3 regions of the Bradyrhizobium sp. USDA 4538 genome follow, and region 2 is predicted to be linked to each of the others. Evidence: predicted binding sites of a transcription regulator. Region 2 holds the regulator's gene; each other region holds the start of a gene.

Region 1 (10,156 bases), 4.2 Mb from region 2:
CGCGATCAAGAGATAGAAATATTCGGTGTTGAGCTGGGTGTAGTCGATGAAGAAGCGCAGCGAGAACTGCTGGTTGATGCAGAGCAGGATGGTTGCGGCGGTTGCGACCACCAGCGCCCAACGCCACACCCCGCGCAGGGTGCGCACGCGCGTGACCTCGGCCTCCTGCAGATTGTCGAGACCGGCATGCGGATCTTCAAACTCGATTCTTTTCGCAGGCGCAGCCGCGGCGTTCTCGGGCATTACGCATCCCCCAATGTTGTCCGTTTTGCCCGTAGCCTAGAGCATGATCCGGAAAAGTGCGAAGCGGTTTTCCGGAAGCACCATGCTCGAACGGGCGCAAGCGCGATGACGACTAACCCGATCTCATCGCGCGTTGGCGGGTCTCACTCAAAGCCATTGGGCATATTGGCTTTCGCAAGCGCGGCAGCGCGCGCCTTCATCCAGCCATCGAGGAAGGCCTTGTCGTCCGACGGCGGGCTCGACTTGCCGTAATCCGTCCAGGCGGCGGCCAGCACCTCCTGGCGCTTGTAAAGCGTGTTGTTGTGCGCCTCCTGCTCGTCGCTCCAGTGGCCGGTTTCCTTGAGCGCCTTCACCGCGCCGGGATGCACGGGGACGACCCAGTTCTTGGTCTGCCGGTCGGCACCGAGCCCGGCGGCGCCGGGCGCCGAATCCTTGTAGGCGTCGTAGTTGACGATCATCGCCTTGGTGATCGCATAGATCTGGTCGACCGGCTGCGCGGCATAGGCGACGAAGATCGGGTAAGGGTAATTGCCGAGCTGGATCGGCTTGTCCGGCGAGATGCCGGCGCCGCAGGTTGCGGTTTGCGGGAAGAAGAACGAGCCGACCTTTTTCACCCGTGCCCAGCCTTCCTTGTCGTCGGCGGGTAGCGGTGGCCACATCAGGCCGCGCGGCGAGGTCTCGGCTTCCTTGGCCGGGCCGGTGATCGTGGTGCCGAACGCGGCATCGGTGTCGTTGTTGATCAGGCCTTTCCACATCGCGCCGTAGCTTGCGAACTCGACGATCTTGACGTCCTTCTGGGTGAGGCCGCCGAACGCGAGCATCGCGAGCGAGTTCTGGTTCAGCGCCGGCGAGCCGACCACGAAGCCGACGCGCTTGCCGCGAAGGTCCTTCATTTCCTTGACGCCGGCATCGGCTGCCACGCCGAGCGCGCCGCAATTGCAGTCCACCGACGACAGCATGAGCTGCAGCGGCTGCGGGCCCCACTCCTTGGCGCCGAATTCGAACACGCCTTCCTGCGCGAAATAGGTCCCCGATCCCATCGCCGAGGAGACCGCGCGCTTGGCGCGCAGCGGCGCGAGCCGCGCGACGTCGTTGCCGGCCGGCAGCACGCGGACGTCGGTGCCGTATTTGTCCTTCATCATCTTGCCGACGCCGACCGCGATGTTGAAGCCGGCGGTGCCGGTGTCGTAGGCGGTCACCGCCATGGTCGGCGGCAGCTTGATGTCCTCGGCCGAGGCGGGCAGGGCAGCGAAGATCGAAATGCCGGCAAGAGCGGCAGGCGCGAGCGCCATCAGCCGATGGATCATAATTCCTCCCTTTGTTTCGCTGTGCGAAACTTTTCCGGGCGGATGATTGCATCGTGATCCGGCGATGGCAACGCTACCTCCGGCGCAAGCCGGCGATTTCAGCCGCTGCAATACCGGACAGATTGTCGCGGCCGGACGGCAAGGGTGGAATCTCAGGTCTCGACGATCGCGACCGCCTGGCCTTCGGCGATGACATCGTCGATCTTGACCAGAATCGACTTGATTTTGCCTGCTGTCGTCGACGTGACCGGTATTTCCATCTTCATCGCTTCGACGAACGCAATCTCGTCGCCATTGCCGATGCTGCTGCCGGTCTCGACAGGAAGCGCGCAAACGCGCCCGGCAACTTCGGTCACAACCTTGATCTCTGGCATTCCACTCTCCGATACCGTCTGCGGAAATTTCATCCGGCGAACGGCTTTTTGTTGTGGCGGCAGATTGCCTGAGGTAGCTTCTTCTGCAAGTGGAATTTTATTCCGCAGGACGGAATGGAGCCAAACAGATGGGAAGGCGCTCGGAACGGCTTAGCAGGCAGGGAATGCTCGCCAGCGAGACAGGCGATGGCGATGTCATCCAGGTGGTGTCGCGCGCCTTCGATGTGTTGCGGTGCTTCGAGGGACACGAAGCCCGGCTCGGCAATCTCGAGATCTCGAACCGCTGCGGCCTGCCGCGTTCGACGGTGTCACGGCTGACGCACACGCTGACGCGGATGGGTCAGCTGGTCTATCTGCCGCGCGACCAGAAATATCGCATCGGCCCGAGCGCGGTCGCGATGAGCACCACGATGATGAAGGGGCTGCAGCTGCGCAATCTGATCCGGCTGCGCCTGCAGGATGTCGCCGATCAGTTGCCCGGCACGGTGGGCTTCGTCATCCCCGACCGCTTTCACCTGGTCTATCTGGAGTTCGCCCGCGCGGCCAACGCGCTCGGCCTGCATGAGGCCACCGGCAGCCGGATCTCGATGGCGACCACCGCGGCCGGCCACGCCTATACGGCCGCACTCGATCCCGCGATCGGCGACGCGCTGATCGCGGAGATGGAAGGCGAATTGCCCGACAGCGCCAAGATGCTGACGCCGCGCATCGAGGCCAACCGCCGGCATTTGCAGGAGCACGGCTACGTCGTCGCCTGCGGCCTGTGGAGCCCGCATATCAACGGCGTCGCGGTGCCGCTGTGGTCGCCGCAGTATCAGACCTATGTGGTCACCACGATCGGCCTGCTCTCGGCGATGTATGACGAGGCGCGGCTGCACCGCGAGGTCGCACCGCAAATGGTCGAGCTCGCCGCCGCGCTCGGCAGCCTGCTCGAAGGCGCCGACGGCGACATCTTCAGCAATCGGATCGAGCGCAAGACGCTTCCGGTGACCGCCCATAACAACAACAAAATCATCAAGACGGGAGCAGTGAATGAACTGGAAGCCGGAACTCGACGACCTCGCCCGCCGCGAAGCGTTCGCGCGGGAGATGGGAGGCGTTGACAAGGTCAAGCGGCAACGCGACCAGGGCCGGCTCACGGTTCGTGAGCGCATCGACAAGCTCGTCGACCAGAGCAGCTTCCATGAGGTCGGTGCCATCTCCGGCATCGCCGAATATGACGAGAGCAACGAACTCAAGCACCTGACGCCGGCGAACTGCGTGTTCGGCCGCGCCAGGGTCGACGGCCGCACCGTCGTTGTGGTCGGCGACGACTTCACCGTGCGCGGCGGCTCGGCGGATGCATCGATTTCCGCCAAGCCGTTGATGGCGGAGGAGATGGCGCACGACTTCCGCCTGCCGATCGTTCGCGTGATCGAGGGCTCCGGCGGCGGCGGCTCGGTGAAGACGATCGAGACCAGGGGCGCGGCCAATCTGCCCGGCGGCGTCGGCGGCACGCGCTGGTACTGGTACACGACCGCCAATTTGGCGCGCGTGCCGGTGGTCGGTCTCGGGCTCGGCTCGGTCGCGGGCCTCGGTGCCGCACGGCTTGCCGCCACGCACTACTCGGTCATGACCAAGAGCTCCGCGATGTTCGTCGCCGGCCCGCCGGTGGTGAAGCGCCTCGGTCAGGATCTGACCAAGCAAGAGCTCGGCGGCGCCGACATCCAGACCCGCGCCGGCGCGATCGATCAGGCCGTCGAGACCGAAGAGGAGGCGTTCGACTACGCGCGGCGCTTCCTGTCCTATCTGCCGTCGTCGGTCTACGATCTGCCGCCGACCATTCCCTGCACCGACGATCCGGAGCGTGCAGAGGAATCGCTGCTCACCGCCGTGCCGCGCAACCGCCGGCAGGTCTACAAGATGCGGCCGATCATCGATGCCGTCGTCGACAAGGGCTCGTTCTTTGAGGTCGGCACCAATTTCGGCCGCCCGATCATCACCGGATTGGCACGGATCGAGGGCAGGGCGGTGCTGCTGCTCGCCAGCGATCCGTTCCACTATGGCGGCTCGTGGACCGCGGACGCCTGCCAGAAGGTGGTGCGCTGGGTCGACTTCGCCGAGACCTTCCATCTGCCGGTGGTCTATCTCATGGATTGCCCGGGCTTCATGATCGGGCTCGAGGCGGAGAAGACGGCGACCATCCGCCATGGCGTGCGGGCGATGGCGGCGGTCAACCAGAGCACGGTGCCCTGGTGCACCATCATCATCCGCAACGCCTTCGGCGTCGCCGGCGTGGTGCATCAGCCGGCCAACCGCTTCTCGATGCGCTATGCGTGGCCGTCGGCCTATTGGGGCTCGCTGCCGCTGGAAGGCGGCATCGAGGCGGCCTATCGCGCCGAGATCGATGCGGCCGCCGATCCCGCCGCCAAACTGCGCGAGATCGAGGATCGCCTCAACAAGCTGCGCTCGCCGTTCCGCTCGGCCGAGAAGTTCTGGGTCGAGGAGGTGATCGATCCGCGCAAGACGCGCTCGCTGCTCTGCGAGTTCGCGCGCCTCGCCGAACCGATCCGCAAGGCTGGTCCGCCGAGCAACATGTCGACGCGGCCGTAAGCGGCGCCTCAATCGTCATTGCGAGCGCAGCGAAGCAATCCATATAACCATGTGCTGAGGTATGGATTGCTTCGTCGCTGCGCTCCTCGCAATGACGACACGTATTTACTCCGCTTCGCGATGCACGTCGTGGATCACGATGCCCATGCCGTTCTCGGGCATCTTGATCCATTCGCGCCGCTTCAGCGAGCGCTTGGTGTCCTCGTGCCCGCTCACCCAGTGCTCGCGCATCGAGGTGCCGGAGAATTCGTGATCCTTGGCGTCGCCCTCATAGGCCTTCTGCTGATAGATCAGCTGCAATAGCGTGATGCCCGGCAACCGGGCGTTTGCCTTCTTGAGCTGGCGCTCCTCGTCCGACAGCTGATCGTCGGGGATTTTTCCCAGCGCATTGTGCAGGGCGGTGCGCAGATTGTAGGTCTTGCGATAGACGTCGGTGTTGTAGCGGGTGCGCGACGAATACATGATGTCCTTGTGCCGGGCCATCACGTCCTGGATGTCCCGCGGCAGCGCGCCGCGCGCCGAGAACAGGTCGACCTGGAACACCAGCGAATTCATGTTGTCTTCCTGGTCGAGCAGATGCTGCAGCGGCGTGTTGGACACGATGCCGCCGTCCCAGAAATGATCGGTGCCGACCTTCACCATCGGCAGCGCCGGCGGCAGCGCGCCGCTCGCCATGATGTGCTCGGGAATGATCTCGTCATGGGCATTGTCGAAATAGATGAAGTTGCCGGAGAGCACGTTCACTGCGCCGACCGCGAAGCGTATCTTCTTGGAATTGATGCGGTCGAAATCAACCAGCTCGAGCAAGGACTCGCGCAGCGGCGTGGTGTCGTAGTAGCTGGTGGCGGTGCGCGCGCCGGCCGGGCTGAACCACGGATTGGCCTGGTGCGGGGTGAAGAAGCCGGGTTGTCCGAGCGTGGTCGTCAGCCATGAGCTGGTGAAATTGCGCGCCTTGCGGAAGACGTCGCCGTCCGGAGTGTAGTGCCAGATCTTGCGGCTGGTGATGCGATCCCAGAATGTGTGCAGCCGCTCCAGCCGCTTTTCGGGCGGATTGCCGGCGATGATCGCCGAGTTGATCGCGCCGATCGAGACGCCGCAGACCCAGTCCGGCTCGATGTTGGATTCATGCAGCGCCTGATAGACGCCGGCCTGATAGGCGCCGAGCGCGCCGCCGCCCTGCAGGACCAGGGCCACACGATCGCAGCCTTCTGGACGCCAGCCCGGCGTCGCGTGTTCGACGTCGTCGAAATGCGGGGTTCGCGCGTCCATATCAGACACTCCAGAAATTCGCGGCGAGAATTCAGCGCGCCGATGACGCCGTGATGACAATTGCGGCGGCCGCGCAAGGCGCATCCGGCATGGCTGCCTGCATGGTTAGCATTGGCCCCAGTAGCGCGACGCGGGTCACGACGCGTAACCGCGGTCATGCGCCTGACGGAAATTCCTCACATCGCTGTCAATCTCGGCCGTTAGCTTCCGCGCAAACTTTTCAAACAGGGGTTATTGCGATGCGCAGGGAAGATCTGCTCAAGCTTCCGTCGATGCCGGCCGCCGGCCCGAGCTATCCCGCCGGTCCGTATCGCTTCATCGATCGCGAATTCCTCGTCATCACCTATGAGACCGATCCGGAGTTGATCCGCGCCGGCCTGCCCGAGCCGCTGGAGTCGATCGAGCAGGCGATCGTGCATTACGAATGGATCAAGATGCCCGACAGCTTCGGCTTCGGCAGCTACACCGAGTCCGGCCTCGTGATCCCCGCGCGCCTGCATGGCGAAGAGGTCAACTTCGTCTGCCAGATGTATCTCGACGATGATCCGCCGATCGCGGCCGGCCGCGAGATCTGGGGCTTTCCGAAGAAGTACGCTCATCCCAAGCTCGAGATCGTCAAGGACACGCTGACCGGCACGCTGGAATATGCCGGCCAGCTCGTTGCGATGGGCACGATGGGCTACAAGCACGAGAGCATGGCGGGCAATGGCGACGTCACCCGCGCGACGCTGTCGAAGACGCAAGTTAATCTGAAGATGATCCCCGGCGTCGACGGCCATCTCGAGGTCTGCCAGCTGGTCGCGATCAACTTGACCGACATCGTCGTCAAGGGCTCCTGGATCGGACCCGGCCGGCTTCACCTGGTGCCGCATGTCAATGCACCGGTCGCCGATTTCCCGGTCAAGCGTGTCGTCGGCGCGCACCACTTCCTCGCCGATCTGACGCTGCCGTTCGGCCGCGTCGTGCATGACTACAACAAGGAGGCTGCGGAGGCGGCGCCGACCGGCCTGGCCGCGGAGTAGGGCGGTCGCTGACATAAAACTGTAACAGGCGCGTCCTCCTATGTTGCGTCGAAGGGACGCGCTTGCTCAGCGTTGCGCGTGGGCGAGGTCTTGAACATGTCATTTCGCGCGGTTGCGTTATCGATTGCCTTGGGGGCGGGCCATGCTGGCTGATCCACCTCCCGCTCCGGTCGGGTCGCTGCTGACCCGCGAGGCGGTCCCCGGTCTGGTCTGGGCGTTCCGCCTGCATCACGACGGCCGTGCCGAGGCGCTTCCGATCGATGCGCCGATCGAACCGAGCCATGACGGAAGGCTGTGGCTGCACTTCAACCTGACCGACGTTCGCACCCGGGCATGGCTCGCCAACATGCACATCCCGCAGCTGGCGCGGGACCTGCTGCTGTCGAATGACAATTTCCAGCAGATCCACGTCGTCGACAATTGCGTCTACGGCGTGTTTTCCGATCTGGTGCGGGATATCGACGCCGCGACCCGGGAGACCGGCTTTCTCCGCTTTGCGATGACCGAACGCCTCCTGGTCAGCGGCCGCCATCAGGCGCTGTGCTCCGCCGATGCGACACGCCGCGTGCTCGAGGGCGGCCATCGCGTCGGCAGCGTCGCGGCGCTGCTGGAGAAGATCGTCGACGAGATCGCCGACACCATGGACCGCATGGCCGACAAAATCGGCACCGATATCGATGCGATCGAGGAGCGGGTGCTCGCCGAGGATACCGGATCGGAGCTGCGCAAGAATCTGAGCCGGATGCGCCGCACCTGCGTGCGCCTGCATCGCCAGCTCGCCGGCCTGCGCGTGCTGTTTCACCGGCTCGAGCAGAAGAACACCGACAATCTCAGTCCGGCGCTGCGGCTGCAGGCCGGCAAGCTCGCGCAGCGGCTCGACGGCCTCGACCACGACATCGTGGAACTGCACGAGCGCAGCCGCCTGCTCGAGGAGGAGCTGCGCTTCAAGCTCGAGGAGGAGAGCAACAAGCACCTCCACGCGTTGTCCGTCGTCACCATGATGCTGCTGCCGCCGACGCTCGTCACCGGCATCTTCGGCATGAACACCAAGGGATTGCCGTTGACCGACGTCGACAGCGGGTTCCTGGTCGCGGCCGGCCTTCTGATCGGGTCGGCGCTGCTGGCTTATCTGCTGATGCGGCGGCTCGGCATCGTCAAATAGCGCGAGCGCACCGCGGTATTCCCGATGTGCAGAGTTCTTTCCCGCGCGATGTTGGTGGCCGCGGCCCTCGCGCTCGGCGCGCCGGCGCATGCGGAGGACAAGCCGGCCGCCGACCGGATTGCGGATACGCGGGCTGCGCTCGAGGAGGCCGGCTACCAGTTCAGCCTGACCTATATCGGGGAGGGTTTTGCTAACGTCTCCGGCGGCGTCAGCAATGGCGCGGCCTTTACCGGCCGTCTCGATCTCGGCACCACCATCGACCTCGAGAAGGCGATCGGCTGGACCGGCGCGACCTTCCACGCCAACATGTACCAGATCCACGGCGACGGGCTGTCGCGGAGCTATGTCGGCAACCTGTTCCTGGTGTCCGGCGTCGAGTCGTTGCCGGCGACGAGGCTCTATGAATTCTGGATCGAGCAGAAGCTGCTCGGCGGCAAACTCTCGGTGCGCGTCGGCCAGCAGGGCTCGGACGTCGAGTTCATCGACAGCCAGTACGACGACATCTTCATCAATTCGGCGCTGGGCTGGCCCGGCATTGTCGGCACCATTCTGCCGGCCGGCGGACCGTCGCCGCCACTCGCCGTGCCCGGCATCCGGATCAAGGCCAATCTGTCCGACCGCATCACCGCCTATCTGGCGCTGTTCGACGGTTCGGCTTCGCCGCCGCAGGGGACGGACGATCCGCAGATCTTGAACGCCCACGGGCTGAATTTCCGGGCCAACGATCCGCCGTGGTGGATCGGCCAGCTCAAATACAAGTTCGAGATCGGCGAGAGCCGGCTGCCGGCGACCATCACCGGCGGCGCCTGGTATCACATGGGCTCGTTCGCCGACCAGCGCTTCTCGGCCGACGGGCTGTCGCTCGCCGATCCCGACAGCTCCGGCGACACGCGCTGGCTGCGGCGGGACAACGGCATCTTCATGGTCTACGAGCAGTTGCTTGCGCGCGCCAGGCCGGACGCTGACAAGGGCGTCGCGTTCTTCATGCGCGCCTCGGTCAGCCCATCGGACCGCAACCTGATCAGCACCTATGTCGACGGCGGCTTCCTGTTCACCGGCTTCAGCGAGACATATCCGGACGATCGGTTCGGCATCGCCGCGATCTATGCCAGGATTTCGGACGCCGCGCGTGCGCTCGACCGCGACACCCAGATCTTCACGGGCACGCCGTATCCGATCCGCGACTACGAGGCGATTCTCGAGATCACCTACCAGCACGTGGTGAACCCGAATTTCACCATGCAGCCGATGTTTCAATACATCGCCCATCCCGGCGGCGGCGCCGTCGATCCCAACGATCCGACGCAAACGCATCGGATCAAGGACAGCGTGGTGTTCGGGATGCGCACCATCCTGTCGTACTGACCGGCGCACGTCGCGCGGGAAGCGACCTCAGGCCGCGACCGGCTTCGGCACCGCCACCGATTTCGGCTGCGGCCGCGCGATCGCCAGCGCGATCAGCGCGGCAAAGATGCACAGCGCACCGGCAATGAAGAACGCCGGCAGGTAACTTTGATAGATCGTGCGCGACAGTCCGGCGCCGAACGCGGCGGCGCCTGCGCCGAGCTGGTGGCCGGCGAAGATCCACCCGAACACCAGATTGGCGCGCTCGGCGCCGAAGCGCTGCGCGGTGAGGCGCACCGTCGGCGGCACCGTCGCGATCCAGTCGAGGCCATAGAACATCGCGAACAGCGACAGTCCGTAGAACGTGAAGTCGGAGAACGGCAGGAACAGCAGCGACAGCCCGCGCAGGCCGTAATACCAGAACAACAGATAGCGGTTGTCGTAGCGGTCCGACAGCCAGCCCGAGACGATGGTGCCGAAGAAATCGAAGATCCCCATCGCGGCGAGCAGGCTCGCTGCCTGCACCTGCGGGATGCCGTAATCGAGGCACATCGGGATCAAATGAACCTGGACCAGGCCGTTGGTCGAGGCGCCGCAGACGAAGAAGGTCGCGAACAGGATCCAGAACACCGAGGATTTCGCGGAGTCGCGCAGCGTGCCGAGCGCGGCGGCCACGATCGGCGCATTGGCCGGTGGCGGCGCGGCAAGCGGCGCGGTGCCCTCGTCGCCGAACGGACGCAGGCCGACGTCGCTCGGCCGGTCGCGCATCACCATCAGCACGGCAAAGGCGGCGACGCCGAGCATGACGCAGACCAGCCCAAGCGCGACACGCCAGCCGTAGCG
Region 2 (10,156 bases):
GAACCTCGAAGGCATCAAGCCGGGCGACCTGATCCTGTCGGGCGAAGTGCTCGGCGACATCTATCTCGGCAAGATCACCAAGTGGAATGACGCGGCGATCGCCAAGCTCAATCCGAAGCTGCCCCTGCCGGGCGATGCCATCACCGTCGTGCGCCGTTCGGACGGTTCGGGCACCACCTTCAACTTCACCGACTATCTCTCCAAGTCGAACGCCGACTGGAAGTCCAAGGTCGGTTCCGGCACCGCGGTCGAGTGGCCGGTCGGCGTCGGCGCCAAGGGCAACGAAGGCGTTGCCGGCAACATCAGCCAGACCAAGAACGCGATCGGCTATGTCGAGTATGCCTACGCCAAGCAGAACAAGCTGACCTACACCGGGCTGGTCAACAAGGCCGGCAAGACCGTGCAGCCGACCATGGCTGCCTTCCAGGCTGCCGCCTCGAATGCCGACTGGGCCAAGGCTCCCGGCTACTACGTGATCCTGACCGACCAGCCGGGCGAAGCCTCCTGGCCGATCACCGCGGCGACCTTCATCCTGATGCACAAGGACTCGACCGACAAGGCGGCCTCGCAGGAAGCGCTCAAGTTCTTCAAGTACGCCTTCGAGAAGGGCGACAAGGCGGCCGAAGAGCTCGACTACATTCCGATGCCGGACTCGGTCGTCAAGCTGATCGAGAAGACCTGGTCGTCGGACATCAAGAGCTAAGTCCGACGCTGCGACAGGGCCTGTGCCGACAGGATCGCGGCACAGGTTGAGCGACCAAGACCCGGCCTCCATCACCGCGGCGACAAGCGCGGGATCGAGGCCGGGGTTCGCGCCTCAAGGGGCGTGGCTGGAACGACGACGCCCGGCCAAATGCGTCAGTGAAGATCGCTTCGGGGCGTAGCGGTTTGCGTGGCTTTTGCATACTAAAGAGGGGATTGGCGTGGCAGACATGGCTGTTCAGAGCGATGTGATGGAAGCCGCGGGACCTTACGATCGCGCCAAGGCCCTCAGCGCCTTCAAGCTTGGTGACCTCACCTTCTATTGGATCACCCGTATCTCGGCGATCTCGGTTCTGTTGATCCTCGGCGGCATCATCCTGTCGCTGATCGTCGGCGCCTGGCCGGCGATGAAGGAATACGGCTTCGCCTTCCTGTGGACGCAGCGCTGGGCGCCCTCGGCCGATCCGCCGGTGCTCGGCGCGCTCGGCCCGATCTACGGCACGCTGATTACCTCGGTCATCGCGATGCTGATCGCCATTCCGGTCGGCATCGGCATCGCCGTGTTCCTCACCGAGCTCTGCCCGCAAGTGCTGCGCCGCCCGATCGGCATCGCGATCGAGCTGCTCGCCGGCATCCCCTCGATCATCTACGGCATGTGGGGCTTCTTCGTGCTCGGCCCGTTCCTGGCCAACACGTTCCAGCCCTTCATGATCCGGATCTTCGAGGGCGTCCCGGTGCTGGGCGCGGTGTTCGCAGGCCCGCCGTCCTATCTCAGCCTGTTCAACGCCGCGCTGATCCTTGCGATCATGGTGCTGCCCTTCATCACCGCGATCTCGGTCGACGTGTTCAAGACCGTGCCGCCGGTGCTGAAAGAGGCCGCCTACGGCATGGGCTGCACCACCTGGGAAGTCGTTCGCAGCGTCGTGATCCCCTACACCCGCGTCGGCGTGATCGGCGGCATCATGCTGGCGCTCGGCCGCGCCCTCGGCGAGACCATGGCGGTGACCTTCATCATCGGCAACTCGTTCCGGATCTCGTCGTCGATCTTCGCGCCGGGCACCACGATCTCGGCGGCGATCGCCAGCGAATTCGCCGAGAGCGACGGCCTGCACCAGTCCGGCCTGATCCTGCTCGGCCTGCTGCTGTTCGTGCTGACCTTCTTCGTGCTCGCCGGCGCGCGGCTGATGCTGATGCGGCTTGAAAAGAAGGCGGGGAAGTAACGCCATGAACCCGATCTACAAATCCCGCCGCCGCAGCGACATCGTCATCCGCGCACTCTGTGTCGGTGCGGCGCTGTTCGGCGTCACCTGGCTGGCGCTGATCCTGATCACGCTGCTCTATAACGGCCTTGCCGGCCTCAGCGTGCAGCTGTTCACCCAGAACACGCCGCCGCCCGGCTCGACCGAAGGCGGCCTGCTCAACGCCATCGTCGGCTCGGTCATCATGACCGTGATCGGCGTCGGCATCGGCGCGCCGCTTGGCCTGTTCGCCGGCACCTACCTCGCCGAATACGGCAAGCACGACAAGCTGACCTCGGTGATCCGCTTCATCAACGACATCCTGCTCAGCGCGCCCTCGATCATCATCGGCCTGTTCATCTATGGTGCGGTGGTGGTGCCGATGCGCGGCTTCTCAGCGATCGCAGGCAGTCTTGCGCTCGCGGTGATCGTGATCCCGGTCGTGCTGCGTACCACCGAGGACATGCTGCTCTTGGTGCCCAATCCGCTGCGCGAGGCCGCCTCCGCGCTCGGCCTGCCGCGTTCGCTGGTGATCAAGCGGATCGCTTATCGTGCCGCGCGATCGGGTCTGATCACCGGTGTGCTGCTGGCGACCGCCCGCGTCGCCGGCGAGACCGCGCCGCTGCTGTTCACCGCGCTGTCGAACCAGTTCTTCAGCCTGGATCTGACCAAGACGATGGCCAACCTGCCAGTGACCATCAACAACTTCGTGCAGAGCCCCTACGCCTACTGGAAAGAGCTGGCGTGGAGCGGCGCGCTGCTCATCACATTCACCGTGCTCGCGTTGAATATCGGCGCGCGTATCCTTGGTGCCGAAAGGGCCGCAAAATGACCGAGCTTTCCGTCTCCACGACTGCCGCAGGCCACATTCCCCAGGTTCCGCTGCCGGAAGCGCCGCCGAAAGTCACGGTGCGCAACCTCAACTTCTATTACGGCGAGCACCACGCGCTGAAGAACATCAACCTGACGCTCGGCACCAACCGCGTCACGGCGTTCATCGGCCCGTCCGGCTGCGGCAAGTCGACCCTGCTGCGCATCTTCAACCGGATGTACGACCTGTATCCGGGCCAGCGCGCGGTCGGCCAGCTGATGCTGGACCAGACCAACATTCTCGACCCCAAGCTCGACCTCAACTTGCTGCGCGCGCGGGTCGGCATGGTGTTCCAGAAGCCGACGCCGTTCCCGATGACGATCTACGAGAACATCGCCTTCGGCATCCGCCTCTACGAGAAGATCTCGAAGTCCGAGATGGACGACCGGGTCGAGAAGGCGCTGCGCGGCGGCGCGCTGTGGAACGAGGTCAAGGACAAGCTGAACGCCTCCGGCCTGTCGCTCTCCGGCGGCCAGCAGCAGCGCCTGTGCATCGCGCGCACCGTGGCGGTGCGCCCCGAGGTGATCCTGTTCGACGAGCCGTGCTCGGCGCTCGACCCGATCTCGACCGCCAAGGTCGAGGAACTGATCCAGGAGCTCTCCGAGGACTACACGATCGCGATCGTCACCCACAACATGCAGCAGGCGGCGCGCGTCTCCGACAAGACCGCCTTCATGTATCTCGGCGAGCTGATCGAGTTCGACGACACCAACAAGATCTTCACCTCACCGAGCGATCGGCGCACCCAGGACTACATCACCGGCCGGTTCGGTTGACCGGCGCATGATCCGGAAAAGTGGAAACCGGTTTTCCGATCAGGTCATGCTAAAATTCAGGACACGAAGCCATGATCCCCGGGATCATGGTTGAGGGAGACAAGCGATGGCTTCTGAACATACCGCCAAGGCATTCGACAGCGACCTGCAGGAGTTGACCCGCCTGGTCGCCGAGATGGGCGGCCTGGTCGAACGAATGATTACCGAGTCGGTCGACGCGCTGATCCGTCGCGACGTCGCGCTCGGCAAGCGCGTGGTCGCCGCCGACATCGAGATCGACAATCTGCAGCGCAACATCGAAGAGCGCGCGGTGCTGACGATCGCGCGCCGCCAGCCGATGGCGATCGACCTGCGTGAGATCGTCAGCGCGATGCGCGTCGCCACCGATCTCGAGCGGATCGGCGACCTCGCCAAGAACATGGGCAAGCGCGTCGCGGCGCTGGAGAGCGATTTCCAGCCGCTGAAGCTGATCCGCGGCCTCGAGCACATGACCGACCTCGTGCTGTCGCAGGTCAAGTCGGTGCTCGACGCCTATGCCGCGCACGACCTGCCGGCGGCGATGAACGTCTGGAAGGGCGACGAGGAGGTCGATGCGATCTGCACCTCGCTGTTCCGCGAACTGCTCACCTACATGATGGAAGATCCGCGCAACATCTCGTTCTGCATCCATCTGATGTTCTGCGCCAAGAACATCGAGCGGATCGGCGATCACGCCACCAATATCGCCGAGACCGTGTTCTACATGATCGAGGGCCAGCAGATCACCGACAAGCGCCCGAAGGGGGACATGACCACTTTTGCCACCACGGTGCCGGGCAACTGAGGCATGATCGGCAAGCACGGAACCGGCAAGAGCGAAACTGGATGATCCTCGCGACAAATCGTTTCCGCGGGGACTATGCTCAAGGAAGTAAGCGTTTCGGTTTGCGTCTGGGCAACGGATCACCACAGAGAAAGAACTTAGACCGATGAGCGCACGCATTCTGGTAGTCGAAGACGAGGAAGCGCTGACGACGCTGTTGCGCTACAATCTCGATGCGGAAGGCTACGATGTCGAGACGGTGGGGCGCGGCGACGATGCGGATACACGGCTGAAGGAGCGCGTTCCCGACCTCGTGGTGCTGGACTGGATGCTGCCGGGCCTGTCCGGCATCGAACTGTGCCGCCGCCTGCGGGCGCGGCCCGAGACCAAGCAGCTTCCGATCATCATGCTGACCGCGCGCGGCGAGGAAAGCGAGCGCGTGCGCGGGCTTGCCACCGGCGCGGACGATTACATCGTCAAGCCGTTCTCGGTGCCGGAGCTGCTGGCGCGGGTGAAGGGCCTCTTGCGCCGCGCCAGCCCGGAGCGGCTTGCGACCGTGCTGACCTATGGCGACATCGAGCTCGACCGCGAGAAGCGCCGCGTGGCGCGCTCGGGCCGTCCGATCGATCTCGGGCCGACCGAGTATCGCCTGCTCGAATTCTTCCTCGAGCATCCCGGCCGCGTGTTCAGCCGCGAGCAACTGCTCGACAGCGTCTGGGGCCGCGACATCTACATCGATGAGCGCACCGTCGACGTGCATATCGGCCGCCTGCGCAAGCTGCTCAATCCGGGCCGCGAGCAGGATCCGATCCGCACCGTGCGCGGCGCCGGCTACGCGCTCGACGACCGCTTTGCCAAGGCCGAGCCACAGCCGTAACGGCCATGCGGCATTCATAAACCGCAACACGGCGTCGTCCCGGCGCAAGCCCATAGGCGCTAAGATAGTTTGATCATAGTCTGATAGTGGCGCTTATGTCTGGGTGGCTCGCGTAGATGTCGCCGGAGAGCGTGACTGGCTCTGCAGAGTAGAGCGATTGCGGGCTGTGGAATGATCGCTTGCCGTAGCGAAGCTACGAGCTGGCGCAGCAGACGCCACGTCACTGGGTGGGTCAGGCGGCGTCGGCCAAGCGGGGAGAGTCTTCGAGTTCGTCGACGAGCGGCTCGAGCAATAGAATGATCAGCAGATGAGCGAGGATATGGGGTCTGGCGGACCGCTCGTCGGTTCCGGGAGGTCCCTTCAGGCCAATCAGGCTTTTCAGCCGCTTGAAGCCGAGCTCAATGCGCCATCGCAGCCGATAGAGGGCGAGGATATCTGCAGTCGTGAAGTCCTCTGGCCTGAGTGAGGTCACCAGGATCACCCAATCTGCGGCGTCAAGTGTTTGCCTGGAGAGCTGATGACCTCCCTTTTGTGCAGTCCGGCGCGCCTTGCGTCGCGCAGCCGCAGCAGCTTGCGCCGGCTTCTTCGCGGCAACCAGACGCACTGCGAGCGGCGGCGCACCTGACTTGCGCTTTATCCAAATCGGCCGATCGATCAGGCCACGCGCCGAGGCGTTGCGCAGTTCGGCAGTGAGGTCAACAAGATTACCTTCGGCATCGAGCCAGCGCGCGCTCTTCCAGCCGGCCCGGATCACGAAGTCCGCATCGGCATCGACGAGATGCGCCATGCGCTCCGGTTGCAGATAGGCGCGATCGGCAAGACGGATCTCACCGGCAACCGCCGGTATCCGATCCAGCGTCTCGCCCGCTCGCTGATCGGTCAGTTCGAAGTGACCAAAGCGCTCCTGCGGAAGATCGAACGCGCTATGGATACGCCACACTGCGTTCTTGTTCCTGCCGCTCGTCCCAGCCTTGGGGACCGTCGTGGCGTCAACAATACGGATCAGACGACCGCGGCTCGCCTTCGGCGCCGCGGCGGCAAGCGCCTGCTCGACCAAGATTGCCAGCCAATCTCCGCACTGACGTAAGCGATACAACAGAGCCACGTTGGAGATATCGACAAGCCCAACCGACGTGGCCCATGCCGCCGTCAACCGCAGCCCTTTCTCACCAAGGCAATAAGCCAAGATCAGGCGCAGCAAGTCGACCGCATTGCTGATCTCCCGCGGACGGACAAACGCCTTCGTCTTGCGCGCGCTAATGTTCAGAGCCTCGGCTCCGCCAAGTCGGGCGACAACGCGCGCCCAATCTTTGTTCACAAGCGATTCGTGTGCCATTCCATCTTGGAATCACAAGCGAATCCAAGGCGCAAATCCTATTTTAGCGCCTATGGGCGAAAGCCAGGACCCATACGCCGCGGCCAGTGCAATCGGCACGCGGCCAGACGGCTTTCTAACAACACGCATTAGTGGTTATGGGTCCCGGCTTTCGCCGGGACGACGCCGGTGATGTAATGGGCTACGCATCACACAAAAAAATCCCCGCTTTCGCGGGGATTTGTTTTTGAGGTCTTCCGTCGTTTTCCCGAGTGCTCACTTGATCTGCGGTTTCGCCGACGGCCGGCGGCGATCGGCGGCGGGCTGGTAGGCGACGCGCGAGTGATGCGCGCAATAGGGCAGGCCGGCGAGCGCCTTGCCGCCGCAGAAGAAGAATTCCGGGCTCGAGGGATCGCCGACCGGCCAATGACAGGTGGCCTCGTTGAGCTCCAGCAGCGAGAGCCGCTGGCTCATCGGCACCACATTGTCGTAGGAGATCGGATCGGGCTCCATCTCGACCTCGAAGGCGTGCGCCAGCGCGGTGTTGCCGCGAGAGACCGGACGCGCCACCCGCATCATGTGCTGGGCCGGGCGAGCCTTGCGCTGCCGCGGCGCGGCCGTGGAGGGTGCCTTGGCGCGGCCGGAGAGGCCGAGCCGATGCACTTTGCCGATCACGGCGTTTCGCGTCACATTGCCAAGTTCCGCCGCGATCTGGCTGGCCGACAGGCCGGACTCCCAGAGTTTCTTCAGCTGCTCGACGCGATCGTCGGACCAGGTCAATACAGTCATCGCATTCTTCCCTTCGCGTAGCGCCGGCCAATCATTGGAGCGGCGCTGCGAGCCAATCTGGACAAATATCCCTGCGGCCAGAATCCCTTAGCCCTCGCCGGGCACGGTGTTGCGCCCGAACGTTTACGCGAGACACAAAGGCTACTTAGAGGGTCCAGTACCGCCGCACGAGATGTCGTACCCGACAGGCCAAACGCTACAATATGGCGTGACTCTGGCGCAAGAGTCCGCGGCCGTGCGTCCACATGTTCCCACACAGTTAAGCATTGCCATGAGGCTTTTCCACCGCACCGGAATGCTCCAGATTGCGCTCGTTTCGCATTGCAGGAAGGCCACTTCGTGGCGATTGACACTTACCGACCGCAGCATAGAATGCCCGCCACGTGCCGCCCGCAAAGGCGGCCGTTTTGTTTTCCGAAGCTGGCCGTTGCTGCGCTGGCGTCAAGGCGCAGCGGCAATTGTCGGCTTAAAAACCGTCAGTGATCGCCATGACCAACGCTGCCACGTCGCATCTGCTCCCCGTCTTCGCCAGGGTCGATCTCGGCTTCGAGCGCGGCGAGGGCGCCTGGCTGATCGCAACCAACGGCGACCGCTATCTCGATTTCACCTCGGGCGTCGCGGTCAACGCGCTCGGGCACGCGCATCCGCATCTGGTCAAGGCGCTGCAGGAACAGGCGACCAAGCTCTGGCACATGTCGAACCTGTTCAAGAGCCCGGACGGCGAGGTGCTTGCCGCACGGCTGTGCGAGCAGAGCTTTGCCGACTTCGTGTTCTTCTGCAATTCCGGCGCCGAAGCGATGGAGGGCGTGATCAAGCTGGTCCGCCACTATCACTTCTCCAAGGGCCATGGCGAGCGCTACCGCATCATCACCTTCGAGGGCGCCTTCCACGGCCGCACGCTGGGCACGCTGGCGGCGACAGGCTCGGCGAAATATCTCGAAGGCTTCGGCCCGCCGATGGACGGCTTCGACCAGGTGCCGCATGGCGACATCGAGGCGGTGAAGAAGGCGATCGGCCCGCACACCGCCGGCATCCTGATCGAGCCGGTGCAGGGCGAGGGCGGCGTGCGCTCGGCGCCGCAGGCGTTCTTCAAGGCACTGCGCGCGCTGTGTGACGAGCACGGCCTGCTGCTCGCCTTCGACGAGGTGCAGACCGGCATGGGCCGCACCGGCGAGCTGTTCGCCTACAAGCGCACCGGCGTCACGCCGGACGTGATGTCGCTGGCCAAGGCGCTCGGCGGCGGTTTTCCGATCGGCGCGGTGCTGGCGACCGCGCAGGCTGCGGCCGGCATGGCGCCCGGCTCGCACGGCTCGACCTTCGGCGGCAATCCGCTCGCGGTCGCCGCCGCCAATGCCGTGCTCGACGTCATGCTGAAACCTGGCTTCTTCGAGCATGTGCAGAAGATGTCGCTGCTGCTCAAGCAGAAGCTCGCTTCCGTCGTCGACCGCTATCCCGGCGTGCTGTCGGAGGTGCGCGGCGAGGGCCTGTTGATCGGCGTCAAGGCGGTGGTGCCGTCGGGCGACCTGATCGCAGCGCTGCGCAACGAGAAGCTGCTCACTGTCGGCGCCGGCGACAATGTGGTGCGGTTCCTGGCGCCGCTGATCGTGACCGAGCCCGAGATCGACCAGTCGATCATCGCGCTCGAGCGCGCCTGCTCTGTGCTGTCGGCGGCGCAGCCGAAGAAGGCGGCTGGATAATGAGCAAGCCGGTCCGTCACTTCCTCGATATCAACGAGCTGCCGCTCGGCGAGCTGCGCAACATGCTGTCCGCCGGAGCCGCCATGAAGGCGAAGCTGAAGGCGCATGAGAAGGGCAGGAAGCCGCTCGAAGGCAAGACGCTGGCGATGATCTTCGAGCGCCCGTCGACCCGCACAAGGGTGTCGTTCGACGTCGGCATGCGCCAGCTCGGCGGTGAATCCATCATGCTGACCGGCGCCGAGATGCAGCTCGGCCGCGGCGAGACCATCGCCGACACCGCGCGCGTGCTGTCGCGCTATGTCGATGCGATCATGATCCGCATCCTCAACCATGACGCGCTGCTCGAGCTCGCGGCGCACGCTACCGTTCCCGTCATCAACGGCCTGACCCGGCGTTCGCATCCCTGCCAGGTGATGGCCGACCTCATGACCTATGAGGAAAACCGCGGCTCGATCGAGGGCAAGACCGTGGCCTGGACCGGCGACGACAACAACGTGCTGGCCTCCTGGGCGCATGCCGCAGAGCGATTCAAGTTCCAGCTCAATGTCGCGACCCCGCCGGAGCTCTCGCCGAAAAAGCCGATGCGCGACTGGATCAAGGCGACCGGCGCGCCGATCATGCTCGGCACCGATCCGGAAGCCGCCGTGCGCGGCGCCGACTGCGTCGTCACCGACACCTGGGTGTCGATGGGCGACAAGGAGGGCGAGCACCGCCACAACGTGCTGCGGCCCTATCAGGTCAATGCCAAGCTGATGTCGCTCGCCAAGCCGGACGCACTGTTCATGCACTGCCTGCCCGCGCATCGCGGCGAGGAGGTCACCGACGAGGTGATCGACGGGCCGCAATCCGTGGTGTTCGACGAGGCGGAAAACCGCCTGCATGCGCAGAAGGGCATTCTGGCCTGGTGTTTCGACGCGGTCGCGTAGTCGTAGATCAGTAAGCGTTGTCGTCCCGGGCAAGCGAAGCGCGACCCGGGACCCATAACCACCGCTGTCAATTGTTGCGAAGGCTGGGGCACCAGCTTGATGCAGCAGCTCACATCGGTGGTTATGGGTCCCTGCTTTCGCAGGGACGACGGAGATATCCGCG
Region 3 (10,156 bases), 3.5 Mb from region 2:
CCGTTGTTTGTTCTGTGATTGGGATACGGCCTCGGCCTCGTACTTGTCGAGGAATTCCTCGACCGCGAGCTTGCGAAAGTCGGGCAGGACGCGGCGGAGCGTCTCGTGATCCCAGTCCCACCATGCGAGCGCGGCGAGGCGGTCGGCGATCGTCTCGGAGAAGCGCCGCTTCACGGGCCGCGCCGGATTACCGGCAACGATGGTGTATGCGGGAACGTCCTTGGTCACGATCGCGCCGGCAGCGACGACAGCGCCGGTTCCGATGTTCCGTCCTGGTAACAGGATCGCACCGTGCCCGATCCAGACGTCATGGCCGATATGCACGTGATGCGCACGTCGCCAGTTGAAGAAGTCGGTGTCGTCGCTCTCTCCGGGGAAATACGCGCTGGCGCGGTAGGTGAAATGCGCTTGAGTCGCGCGATGCATCGGGTGGTTGCCGGGGTTGATGCGGGTCATCGCCGCGATCGAGCAAAACTTGCCGATCGAGGTGTAGGTGATCTGGCTGTCGTTCACGACGTAGGAATAGTCATCCATGCTGACTTCGAGCAGGATCGTGCGCGCGCCGACCTCGGTATATTTGCCGAGCCTGCTCTCACGGACCGACGCGGTCGGGTCGACGGTCGGCACAACCGAGAGTGTTTTTCCGGCCATCAGGGCCTCCGCAAATCTTCAAGAATCTTGGGCTTCCGGGGGATGCGCGCTCGTCATCGGGATGCTTGATGACAACATCATGACGTTGCGATGACGGCAAGGGAGCGACAAGGGAGGGGTGTGGACGATCGCCGCACCGCAGCGCTGTCGTCACATAACTGTAAAACGCCGGGGATAGCGATGGCCCAACGAGGCGCGGTTGGAGCATTACATGCTGGTGGTGGAAGGTTTGACGTGCCGTTTCGGCACGAAAGCCGCAGTCGACAACGCGTCCTTTTCGATCGCGCCCGGCAGCTTTGTCGGCGTGATCGGCCGCTCCGGTGCCGGCAAGTCGACGCTGCTGCGGATGATCAACCGTCTCGCCGATCCGACCTCCGGCCGTATCCTGTTCGAAGGCACCGACGTCACCGCGTTGCGCGGCAAGGAACTGCGGCGGTGGCGCGCGCGCTCGGCGATGATCTTCCAGCAGTTCAATCTGGTCGGCCGCCTTGATGTGCTGACCAACGTGCTGATGGGCCGACTGGCCCAGATTCCGTCATGGCGCTCGCTGGCGCAGGTCTGGCCGGAGCAGGACAGGGCGCTCGCACTGTCGGCGCTCGAGCAATTCGACATCGCCCAGCTGGCGGCACAGCGCGCCGACCAGCTCTCCGGCGGCCAGCAGCAACGCGTCGCGATCGCCCGCGCGCTGGTGCAGGAGCCCGACATCATTCTCGCCGACGAGCCGATCGCCTCGCTCGATCCGCGCAACACCAAGATCGTGATGGACGCGCTGCTGCGCATCAACAAGCATTTCGGCATCACGGTGCTTTGCAATCTGCACTCGCTCGACCTGGCGCGGACCTATTGCGACCGCCTGGTCGGCATGGCCGCAGGTCGCGTGGTGTTCGATGGCGCCCCCGCGGCGCTCACCGACCATATCGCCCGCGAGCTCTATGACCTCGAGGCCAATGACGTCATCGGCGCAGCACCGCTGCCCGCGCCCGACGGTGCAACTGCGCCGGCACTCGGCACCGCAGCCGCGGCCTGAGCGTCGCGCATTTTTCAATCTGGGAGGCCGGGCATTTTGCCCGGCCAACAGGTGCAACTACAACAAAAGAGGGGTAGTCATGTTCACTCGTCGCATCATTCTGGCTGGCGCCGCCGCGCTGGCATTTGCCGGTTCGGCCTCCGCGCAGGACTGGAAGGCAAAGTATCCGGAGCTCACCTTCGCGGTGGTGCCGGCCGAGAACGCCTCCGGCGTCACCGAGCGCTGGACGCCGTTCGTGGCGTATCTGTCGAAGGAGCTCGGCGTGAAGGTCACACTGCGCATCGCCAACGACTACGCGGCCGTCATCGAAGGCCAGCGCGCCGGCAACATCCAGATCGCCAGCTACGGCTCGGCCTCGTTCTCTCGCGCGCGCTTGACCGGCGTCAAGACCGACGCGTTCGCCAACGATATGAACGCCGACGGTTCGACCGGCTATTACTCGGTGTTCTTCGTCAAGGCGTCGAGCCCGTACAAGACCGTCGAGGACCTGAAGGGCAAGAATCTCGGCCTGGTCGATCCGAACTCGACGTCCGGCAACAACGTGCCGCGCTTCGAACTGAACAAGATGGGCATCGCGAACGCCGAAGGCTTTTTCGGCAAGGTCGTGTTCACCGGCAGCCACGAGAACGCCGTCCTGGCGCTGTCGCAGGGAACCGTTGATGTGGCCGCTAACCAGTGGACCAACGAGGACGATTCCACGCTCGCCCAGATGCTGACCAAGGGCATGCTGAAGAATGCCGACGGCTCGGCGATGAAGAAGGATGATTTCCGCATCATCCACAAGTCGGCGCTGATCATCAACGGCCCCTATGCGTACAACACCGATCTTCCGGAGGACCTGAAGGCCGCGATCGCAAAGGCCTTCTTCGACGCCCCGACCAAGGACAAGGCCGCCTTCGACCGTCTGTCCGACGGTCAGAAGAAGGGCTTCCATCCCGCCACCACCAAGGATTGGGACGGCACCATCGAGCTGATCAAGTTCGTCGACGGTTTGCGAAAGAAGGCGAGCTGATCGCACGCCTGACGTCACGAGGGTCGGGCGTATAGCCCGGCCCTTTCTCTCCACTCAACTCCGAACCGGACTGGCACGCGTCGATGGCGACCGCCGTATCCATTCTTCCAGCGCAGCAACTGGCGACGCTGGAGGACGCCTACCGCAAGTCCGTCGCACGCAAGCGGTTGAAGGCCGCGCTGGCAACGGCGGCATTCTGTGCGGTGCTGGTGATCGCGGCGTTCGGCGCGGAAGTGAACCTGCGCACGCTGTTCACCTATTTCGGCAATTTCGTCAGCTATTTCGATCGCATCCTGACGCTGGATTCCGGCGCGCGGGTCTGGACCGATCCCGCCGAATGGTTCTGGGGTTGGCATAAGTGGCTGAAGATGCTCGGCGAGACGATCCTGATCAGCTATGTCGGCACGCTGACGGGTGCGGTGCTCGCCTTCGCGCTCAATTTCTTCGCGGCCCAGAATACGTCGCCGGGCCCATGGGTACGTTTCACGATCCGCCGCCTGCTGGAATTCGCGCGCACCGTCCCCGGCATCGTGTTCGCGCTGATCTTCGTGATCGCGTTCGGCCTCGGGCCGATGGCCGGCGTGCTGGCGATCGCGATCCACACCACCGGGGCGCTCGGCAAGCTGTTCGCCGAGATCGTCGAGAATGCCGACATGAAGCCGGTCGAGGGCATCCGCTCCACCGGCGCGAGCTGGCTGTCCTGCATGCGCTTTGCCGTGCTGCCGCAGGTCTCGGCCGGCTATGCCAGCTATGCGCTGCTGCGCTTCGAGATCAACGTCCGCGAGGCGTCGGTGATGGGCTTCGTCGGCGCCGGCGGCATCGGCCAGGAGCTGGTGGTCGCGATCCGCAAGTTCTACTATTCCGACGTCAGCGCCATCCTCATCACCATCATCGTCACCGTCTTCATCATCGACATCTCGACCGGCTGGCTGCGCGGCCGGCTGTTCGGCAAGGAGACCCGTCGATGAGCCAGATGCCGAGGCCGGACACCGCGGAACTGCGCGCGAAGTACCCCGACGTCTTCGAACGTCCCACATCGGCACGGCTGGCGATGCCGGCCATGATCGTGGCGGCGCTCGCGATCTTCGTGTTCGGACTGGTTGATCTCGATTTCTCGCCGTCCAGGCTGATCGCGGGCCTCGGCCAGCTCGGCTGGATCACCATGCTGATGCTCCCGCCGAATCCGGGCTCGTCGTTCCCGCTCTACATGCAGGCGCTCGGCGAGACGCTGTCGATCGCGGTGCTCGGCACCACGCTTGCCGCGGTTTTGGCACTCCCGGTCAGCCTGCTGGCGGCGCGCAACATCATCCCCTCGAACCTGATCCGCTTTCCGGTGCGCCGCTTCCTGGACTCGATCCGCGGCGTCGATACGCTGATCTGGGCGCTGGTCTGGATCAACGTCGTCGGCCTCGGTCCGTTCGCCGGCGTGCTGGCGATCATGGTGTCGGACTTCGGTGCGTTCGGAAAGCTGTTCTCGGAGGCGATCGAGGCCGCGGATCGCAAGCAGGTCGAGGGTATCCGCGCGTCCGGCGGCAATGCGCTGCACGAGATTCGCTTCGGCCTGCTGCCGCAGGTGTTGCCCGTGATCGCCGGGCAGGTGCTCTACTTCATCGAGTCGAACACGCGTTCGGCGACCATCATCGGCATCGTCGGCGCGGGCGGCATCGGCTTGCAGCTTGCCGAACAGATCCGCGTGCTGGAATGGCAGAAAGTATCGTTCCTGATCCTGATGATCCTGATCGCGGTTGCCGCGATCGACTTCATCTCGAGCAAGCTGCGCTTTGCGATCATCGGGCAAAGGGCGGTGGTATAGAAAGTTACCTCGCCCCGGGGAGAGGTCGGATTGCGCAGCAATCCGGGTGAGGGGTGTTTCCCCGCACTCATATTTATCCGCTTTGTGGAGGCGGCCCCTCTCCCCGCAAGAGCGGGGCGAGGGAGCAGAAGCACGTCAGCCGTTCTCGACCAGAAACTCCACGCGCTCGGCGGCGAAGCGCGAGCGCTTGGTCACCAGCGGCTGGTCCAGCATGTCGACGTCGGTGGCGTCGACCACCAGCACCGGCCGTCCCAGCGGCAGGTCGAGCCGCGCGGCGTCGGTCGCATCGACGATCGCCGCGGTGATCCGGGTCGAGGCGCGGTGGTAGTCCTTGACGCCGTAATGCCCGAGCAGCTTCGTCATCGAGCGGACGTTGGCGAACACGCTGCCGGCATCGGGAAACCGCTCGGCCGACAGCCAGGTGGTGGAGACGCAGATCGGCGTCCGGTCGGCGAGCCGCACCGCTTCGATCCGGATCAGCGGCGCACCGATCTTCAGGCCGAGCTCGCGCGCAATCTCGCGATTGGCGGTGTCGCTGCTCGCATCGATCAGCTGGCCGCGCGGCTCGTGACCGCCGGCGCCGACGATCTCGGAAAATCGCGTGCGTGAGCGCAAGGGATAGGCGAGGCGCTGGGCTTCGACATAGGTGCCGCTACCGCGTTCCGCGCGCACCAGGCCGCGCTCCGCCAATGCGGCGAGCGCCCGCCGCACGGTGTGCCGGTTGACCCGGTACGTCTCGGCGATCTCCATCTCGCCGGGCAGCTTTTCGCCGGCGGCGAAGCGGCCGTCAGCGATGCCGCGCTCGATGCCGTCGGCGACCTGCCGCCACAAGGCGACGCCGGAACTTTCCTGCATGCTCATGGCGCGGTGATACCAGAAATCTTTGGTTTGTCACGAAACAGTCATGGCGCTCCGCTATCAAGTTGTCTAGTATCATAGACAACTTGATGCAAGCAAGGTTGCCCAAAGGTTTGCCCATGAGTTCGACCGGACCAAACAGCAAACAGGCCCAGCGCAAGGCCGCGATGACGGTGCTGGCGCACGCCGCCGCTGCTGATATCGCCGGCAGGCTGGCGGCGATCGCGGTGCCCGCGCATGAGAACCTGCGTGAGCCGGAAAACGGCCTTGTGATGCTGCGTGGGCGGATCGGCGGCGACGGTGCGCCGTTCAATCTCGGCGAGGCGACGGTGTCGCGCGCGGCGGTGCGGCTTGCGACCGGCGAGGTCGGCTTCGGCTACACGCTCGGCCGCGACGCGCGGAAGGCGCAGATGATCGCGCTGTGCGATGCCATGGTGCAGTCGGCGGAACTGTCCGGCGAGGTGGAGGTCAAGGTGATCGCGCCGCTGCGCGTCGCCATGAACGCCGAACGCGGCCGCAAGGCGGCGGAAACCGCGGCGACGCGGGTCGATTTCTACACGATGGTGCGCGGTGAGGGATGATGCAATGACGACGATTGCCGAAATGCCCGCGGGCTTTGCCGACAAGGTGCTGTCGGCGCAATCGACTTTCCGTTCCGTGATGGATGCGATGGCGCGCCCGGGCAGCGTGCAGCGCGTCGCCGCGAGCGTGGGAACGCCCGCCGGCATGATGCGCGGCTCGGCCGCGATCGCGCTGACGCTGTTCGATCACGACACGCCGATCTGGCTTGACGCTGCGATGTCGGCGACGCCGGACGTCGCCCGCTGGCTGAAGTTTCACGCCAGCGCGCCGGTGGTGGCCGATTCCTCGATCGCGAGCTTCGCTTTGATCGGCGATGCCGCGAGCCTGCCGGCGCTCGATCGCTTCGCATTCGGCAGCAGCGAATATCCTGACCGGTCGACCACGCTGATCCTGCAGGTCGACAGCCTGTCGCAGGGGCCGGCCTTCGAGCTGAAAGGGCCCGGCATCGACGGCAGCGCCGTGCTGCAGGCGATGATCAAGCCGCGCGACCTGTTCCAGCGGCTTGCGATCAACGAAGCCCTGTTCCCGCGCGGCATCGATGTCGTGCTGGTCCATGACGATGCCATTGTGGCGATCCCGCGCACCACGCGGCTGATCGCAAGCGGAGTGTGAGCGATGTATGTAGCCGTCAAGGGAGGCGAGCGCGCCATCGAGAACGCCCATCGTCTGCTCGCGCATGAGCGGCGCGGCGACCGCGAGGTGCCCGAGGTGACGCTGGCACAGATTTCCGAGCAACTCGCGCTCGGCGTCGATCGCGTGATGACCGAAGGTTCGCTCTACGACCGCGAGCTCGCGGCGCTCGCGATCAAGCAGGCGCGCGGCGACATGATCGAGGCGATCTTCCTGGTCCGCGCCTTCCGTGCCACGCTGCCGCGCTTTGGCGCCACCGAGCCGGTCAACACCGGCGAGATGCAGGTGCGGCGGCGGATCTCCTCGACCTTCAAGGACGTTCCGGGCGGCCAGATCCTGGGGCCGACCTTCGACTACACCCATCGCCTGCTCGATCCGCAGCTCGCGGAAGGCTTTGTGCCGGAGCAGCCGGCGACCGCGGAGGCCTCGCAGGCCGCCACGCCGCGGGTGACCGACATTCTCGGCCGTGACGGTCTAATCGAATCCTCGCCGCAGGCAGATTGCGACACGCCGGTCGGCGACCTCACGCGCGAGCCGTTGAGCTTTCCGGCCGATCGCGATTTGCGGCTGCAGAACCTGGCGCGCGGCGATGAGGGCTTCCTGCTCGCGCTCGGCTACTCGACGCAGCGCGGCTACGGTCGCAATCACCCGTTCGCCGGCGAGATCCGCTTCGGCGAGGTCGAGGTCGAGTTCTTCGCCGAGGACGCGGGCTTTGCCGTGCCGCTCGGCTCGATCGAATTGACCGAGTGTCAGATGGTCAACCAGTTCAAGGGCTCGACGACTGAGGCGCCGTGCTTCACCCGCGGCTATGGCCTCGCCTTCGGGCAGAGCGAACGCAAGACCATGTCGATGGCGCTGGTCGATCGCGCGCTGCGTGCGCGTGAGCTCGGCGAGGAGGCGGCGGCGCCGGCGCAGGACGAGGAGTTCGTGATGTCGCACTCCGACAATGTCCAGTCGACCGGCTTCGTCGAGCATCTCAAGCTGCCACACTACGTCGACTTCCAGTCCGAGCTCGGTCTCTTGCGCAAGCTGCGGCAGGAGTTCGCGGAAGCCAACGAGGCCGTGGAAATGCAGGAGGCCGCGGAATGAACGCGCCGACGTACAATTTCGCCTATCTCGACGAGCAGACCAAGCGGATGATCCGCCGCGCGATCCTCAAGGCGATCGCGATCCCCGGCTACCAGGTGCCGTTTGCGAGCCGCGAGATGCCGATGCCCTATGGCTGGGGCACCGGCGGCGTGCAGGTGACGGCCGCGATCCTCGGTCCCGACGACGTGCTGAAGGTGATCGACCAGGGCTCGGACGACACCACCAACGCGATCTCGATCCGCAAGTTCTTCGGCAAGACCGCGGGTGTCGCGACCACGACCTCGACCACCGACGCGACCGTGATCCAGACCCGGCACCGCATTCCAGAGGCGTCGCTGCATGCCGGGCAGGTGCTGGTCTATCAGGTGCCGATCCCCGAACCGCTGCGCTTCCTCGAGCCGCGCGAGACCGAGACGCGGCGCATGCACGCGCTCGCCGAATACGGGCTGATGCACGTCAAGCTCTACGAGGACATCGCGCGCTTCGGCCATATCGCCACCGCCTACGCCTATCCGGTGAAGGTGAACGCGCGCTACGTGATGGACCCGTCGCCGACGCCGAAATTCGACAATCCGAAGATGGACAATTGCGCGGCGCTGCAGCTGTTCGGCGCCGGCCGCGAGAAGCGCATCTACGCGATCCCGCCCTACACCACCGTGGTGTCGCTGGACTTCGAGGATCACCCGTTCACGCGCTACCGCTTCAACGCGCCCTGCGCGCTGTGCGGCGCCGACAATTCCTATCTCGACGAGATCGTCACCGACGACAAGGGCGGGCGGATGTTCGTCTGCTCCGACACGGACTTCTGCGAGCAGCGCCAGGCCGCCGGCCATCACGGCACCGAGAGCGCAGCGCCGCACAAGGAGAAGGCGCATGTCTGAGCTCTCGAGCCTCGACAACGACGAGCCGTTGCTGGTGGCCGAGGGGCTTGCCAAGAATTACGGCCGGCTTGCGGCCTGCCGCGACGTCTCGTTCGCGCTCTATCCCGGCGAGGTGCTGGCGATCGTCGGCGAGTCCGGCTCGGGCAAGTCGACGCTGCTGCAGCTGCTCTCGGCGCAGCTCGCGCCGAGCGCGGGCCGGGTGTGCTACCGGATGCGCGACGGCGTGCTGCGCGATCTCGCTGAACTCGGCGAGGCCGAGCGGCGCTTCCTGTTTCGCACCGACTGGGGCTTCGTGCACCAGGACCCGGCGCAGGGGCTGCGCATGGGCGTCTCGGCCGGCGCCAATGTCGGCGAGCGGCTGATGGCGGTCGGCTGGAATCATTACGGCCGCATCCGTGACACCGCGTCGACCTGGCTGGAGCGGGTCGAGATCGATACCGGCCGCATCGACGATGCGCCAAAGACCTATTCCGGCGGCATGCGGCAGCGGCTGCAGATCGCCCGCAACCTCGTCACCGAGCCGCGGCTGGTGTTCATGGACGAGCCGACCGGCGGCCTCGACGTCTCGGTGCAGGCCCGCCTGCTCGACCTGATGCGCAACCTCGTCAGCGAGCTCGGGCTTGCCGCGATCGTCGTGACCCACGATCTGGCGGTGGCGCGGTTGCTTTCGCATCGCGTGATGGTGATGAAGGGCGGCCGCGTCATCGAGACCGGCCTCACCGACCAGGTGCTCGACGATCCGCGTGAGCCCTATACGCAGCTGCTCGTTTCCTCGATTCTTCCGCCATGAGCGTGCCAATGACCGCGATGATCGAACTTGCCAACGCCGAGAAGACCTTCACCATGCATCTGCAGGGCGGCGTCGAACTGCCTGTGGTGCGCGGCGTCTCGTTCCACGCCGATCCGGGTGAGTGCGTGGTGCTGTCGGGCCCGTCGGGCGCCGGCAAATCCTCCATCCTGAAGATGATCTTCGGCAACTATCGCTGCGACAGCGGCCGGATCGGCATCCGCCATCACGGCAAGGTTGTCGACCTTGCCACCGCCGAGCCGCGCCAGGTGCTGAGCATCCGCCGCTCGACCATTGGCTATGTCAGCCAGTTCCTGCGCGCCGTGCCGCGGGTGGCGACGATCGACGTCGTCGCCGAGCCTTTGATCGTCAACGGCGTGGCGCGCGAGGAGGCCCGCGCGCGCGCCGGCCAGCTGCTGCGCCGGCTCAACATTCCGGAGCGGCTGTGGACCTTGCCGCCCTCGACCTTCTCCGGCGGCGAGCAGCAGCGCGTCAACATCGCACGCGGCTTCATCGTGGACCTGCCGATCCTGCTGCTGGACGAGCCGACCGCTTCGCTCGATGCGGCGAATCGCGCCGTGGTGGTCGAGCTGATCGCGGAGAAGAAAACCAAGGGCGTCGCGATGGTCGCCATTGTCCATGACGACGAAATCCGTCATCTGATTGCCGACCGCATCGTCGATGTGACCTCGTTCGCGGCTGCTGCCTGAAGGACCGTTTGAAATGACCGCCAAGCAAGACACCATCATCGGCAACGCCCGGCTGGTCCTCGCCGATCGCGTGATCGAGCAGGGCTGGGTCGCGATCGCTGATGGAAAGATCGCCG

Evidence for each region. Region 2 encodes PhoB, which activates phosphate uptake and scavenging genes when phosphate is short. Its sites were predicted from a motif close to TGTCATNNANCTGTCAT; they were not measured.
Region 1: J2R78_RS40100 (acetoacetate decarboxylase) is a predicted target of PhoB. The motif match lies at 5,828-5,844, and genes of this name have one in related genera.
Region 3: phnF (phosphonate metabolism transcriptional regulator PhnF) is a predicted target of PhoB. The motif match lies at 5,393-5,409, and genes of this name have one in related genera.

Annotation. Positions count from the first base shown of each region.
Region 1 covers NZ_JALJZE010000001.1:8,678,749-8,688,904, reverse strand. Annotated here, with positions in the region: gene J2R78_RS40130 (TRAP transporter permease) at 1-243, opposite strand, end outside; gene J2R78_RS40125 (TAXI family TRAP transporter solute-binding subunit) at 387-1,550, opposite strand; gene J2R78_RS40120 (acetyl-CoA carboxylase biotin carboxyl carrier protein subunit) at 1,703-1,924, opposite strand; gene J2R78_RS40115 (IclR family transcriptional regulator) at 2,053-3,027, shown strand; gene J2R78_RS40110 (acyl-CoA carboxylase subunit beta) at 2,957-4,516, shown strand; gene J2R78_RS40105 (patatin-like phospholipase family protein) at 4,622-5,785, opposite strand; gene J2R78_RS40100 (acetoacetate decarboxylase) at 6,025-6,807, shown strand; gene J2R78_RS40095 (transporter) at 6,950-7,969, shown strand; gene J2R78_RS40090 (carbohydrate porin) at 8,018-9,334, shown strand; gene J2R78_RS40085 (MFS transporter) at 9,362-10,156, opposite strand, start outside.
Region 2 covers NZ_JALJZE010000001.1:4,524,513-4,534,668, forward strand. Annotated here, with positions in the region: gene pstS (phosphate ABC transporter substrate-binding protein PstS) at 1-703, shown strand, start outside; gene pstC (phosphate ABC transporter permease subunit PstC) at 933-1,922, shown strand; gene pstA (phosphate ABC transporter permease PstA) at 1,927-2,772, shown strand; gene pstB (phosphate ABC transporter ATP-binding protein PstB) at 2,769-3,587, shown strand; gene phoU (phosphate signaling complex protein PhoU) at 3,694-4,410, shown strand; gene phoB (phosphate regulon transcriptional regulator PhoB) at 4,556-5,266, shown strand; gene J2R78_RS20390 (IS4 family transposase) at 5,499-6,584, opposite strand; gene J2R78_RS20395 (GcrA family cell cycle regulator) at 6,858-7,370, opposite strand; gene J2R78_RS20400 (aspartate aminotransferase family protein) at 7,859-9,067, shown strand; gene argF (ornithine carbamoyltransferase) at 9,067-9,993, shown strand.
Region 3 covers NZ_JALJZE010000001.1:1,063,175-1,073,330, reverse strand. Annotated here, with positions in the region: gene J2R78_RS04685 (chloramphenicol acetyltransferase) at 1-651, opposite strand, end outside; gene phnC (phosphonate ABC transporter ATP-binding protein) at 863-1,678, shown strand; gene phnD (phosphonate ABC transporter substrate-binding protein) at 1,758-2,690, shown strand; gene phnE (phosphonate ABC transporter, permease protein PhnE) at 2,774-3,658, shown strand; gene phnE (phosphonate ABC transporter, permease protein PhnE) at 3,655-4,503, shown strand; gene phnF (phosphonate metabolism transcriptional regulator PhnF) at 4,639-5,364, opposite strand; gene phnG (phosphonate C-P lyase system protein PhnG) at 5,481-5,942, shown strand; gene phnH (phosphonate C-P lyase system protein PhnH) at 5,947-6,555, shown strand; gene J2R78_RS04645 (carbon-phosphorus lyase complex subunit PhnI) at 6,559-7,662, shown strand; gene J2R78_RS04640 (alpha-D-ribose 1-methylphosphonate 5-phosphate C-P-lyase PhnJ) at 7,659-8,543, shown strand; gene phnK (phosphonate C-P lyase system protein PhnK) at 8,536-9,333, shown strand; gene phnL (phosphonate C-P lyase system protein PhnL) at 9,342-10,040, shown strand; gene J2R78_RS04625 (alpha-D-ribose 1-methylphosphonate 5-triphosphate diphosphatase) at 10,054-10,156, shown strand, end outside.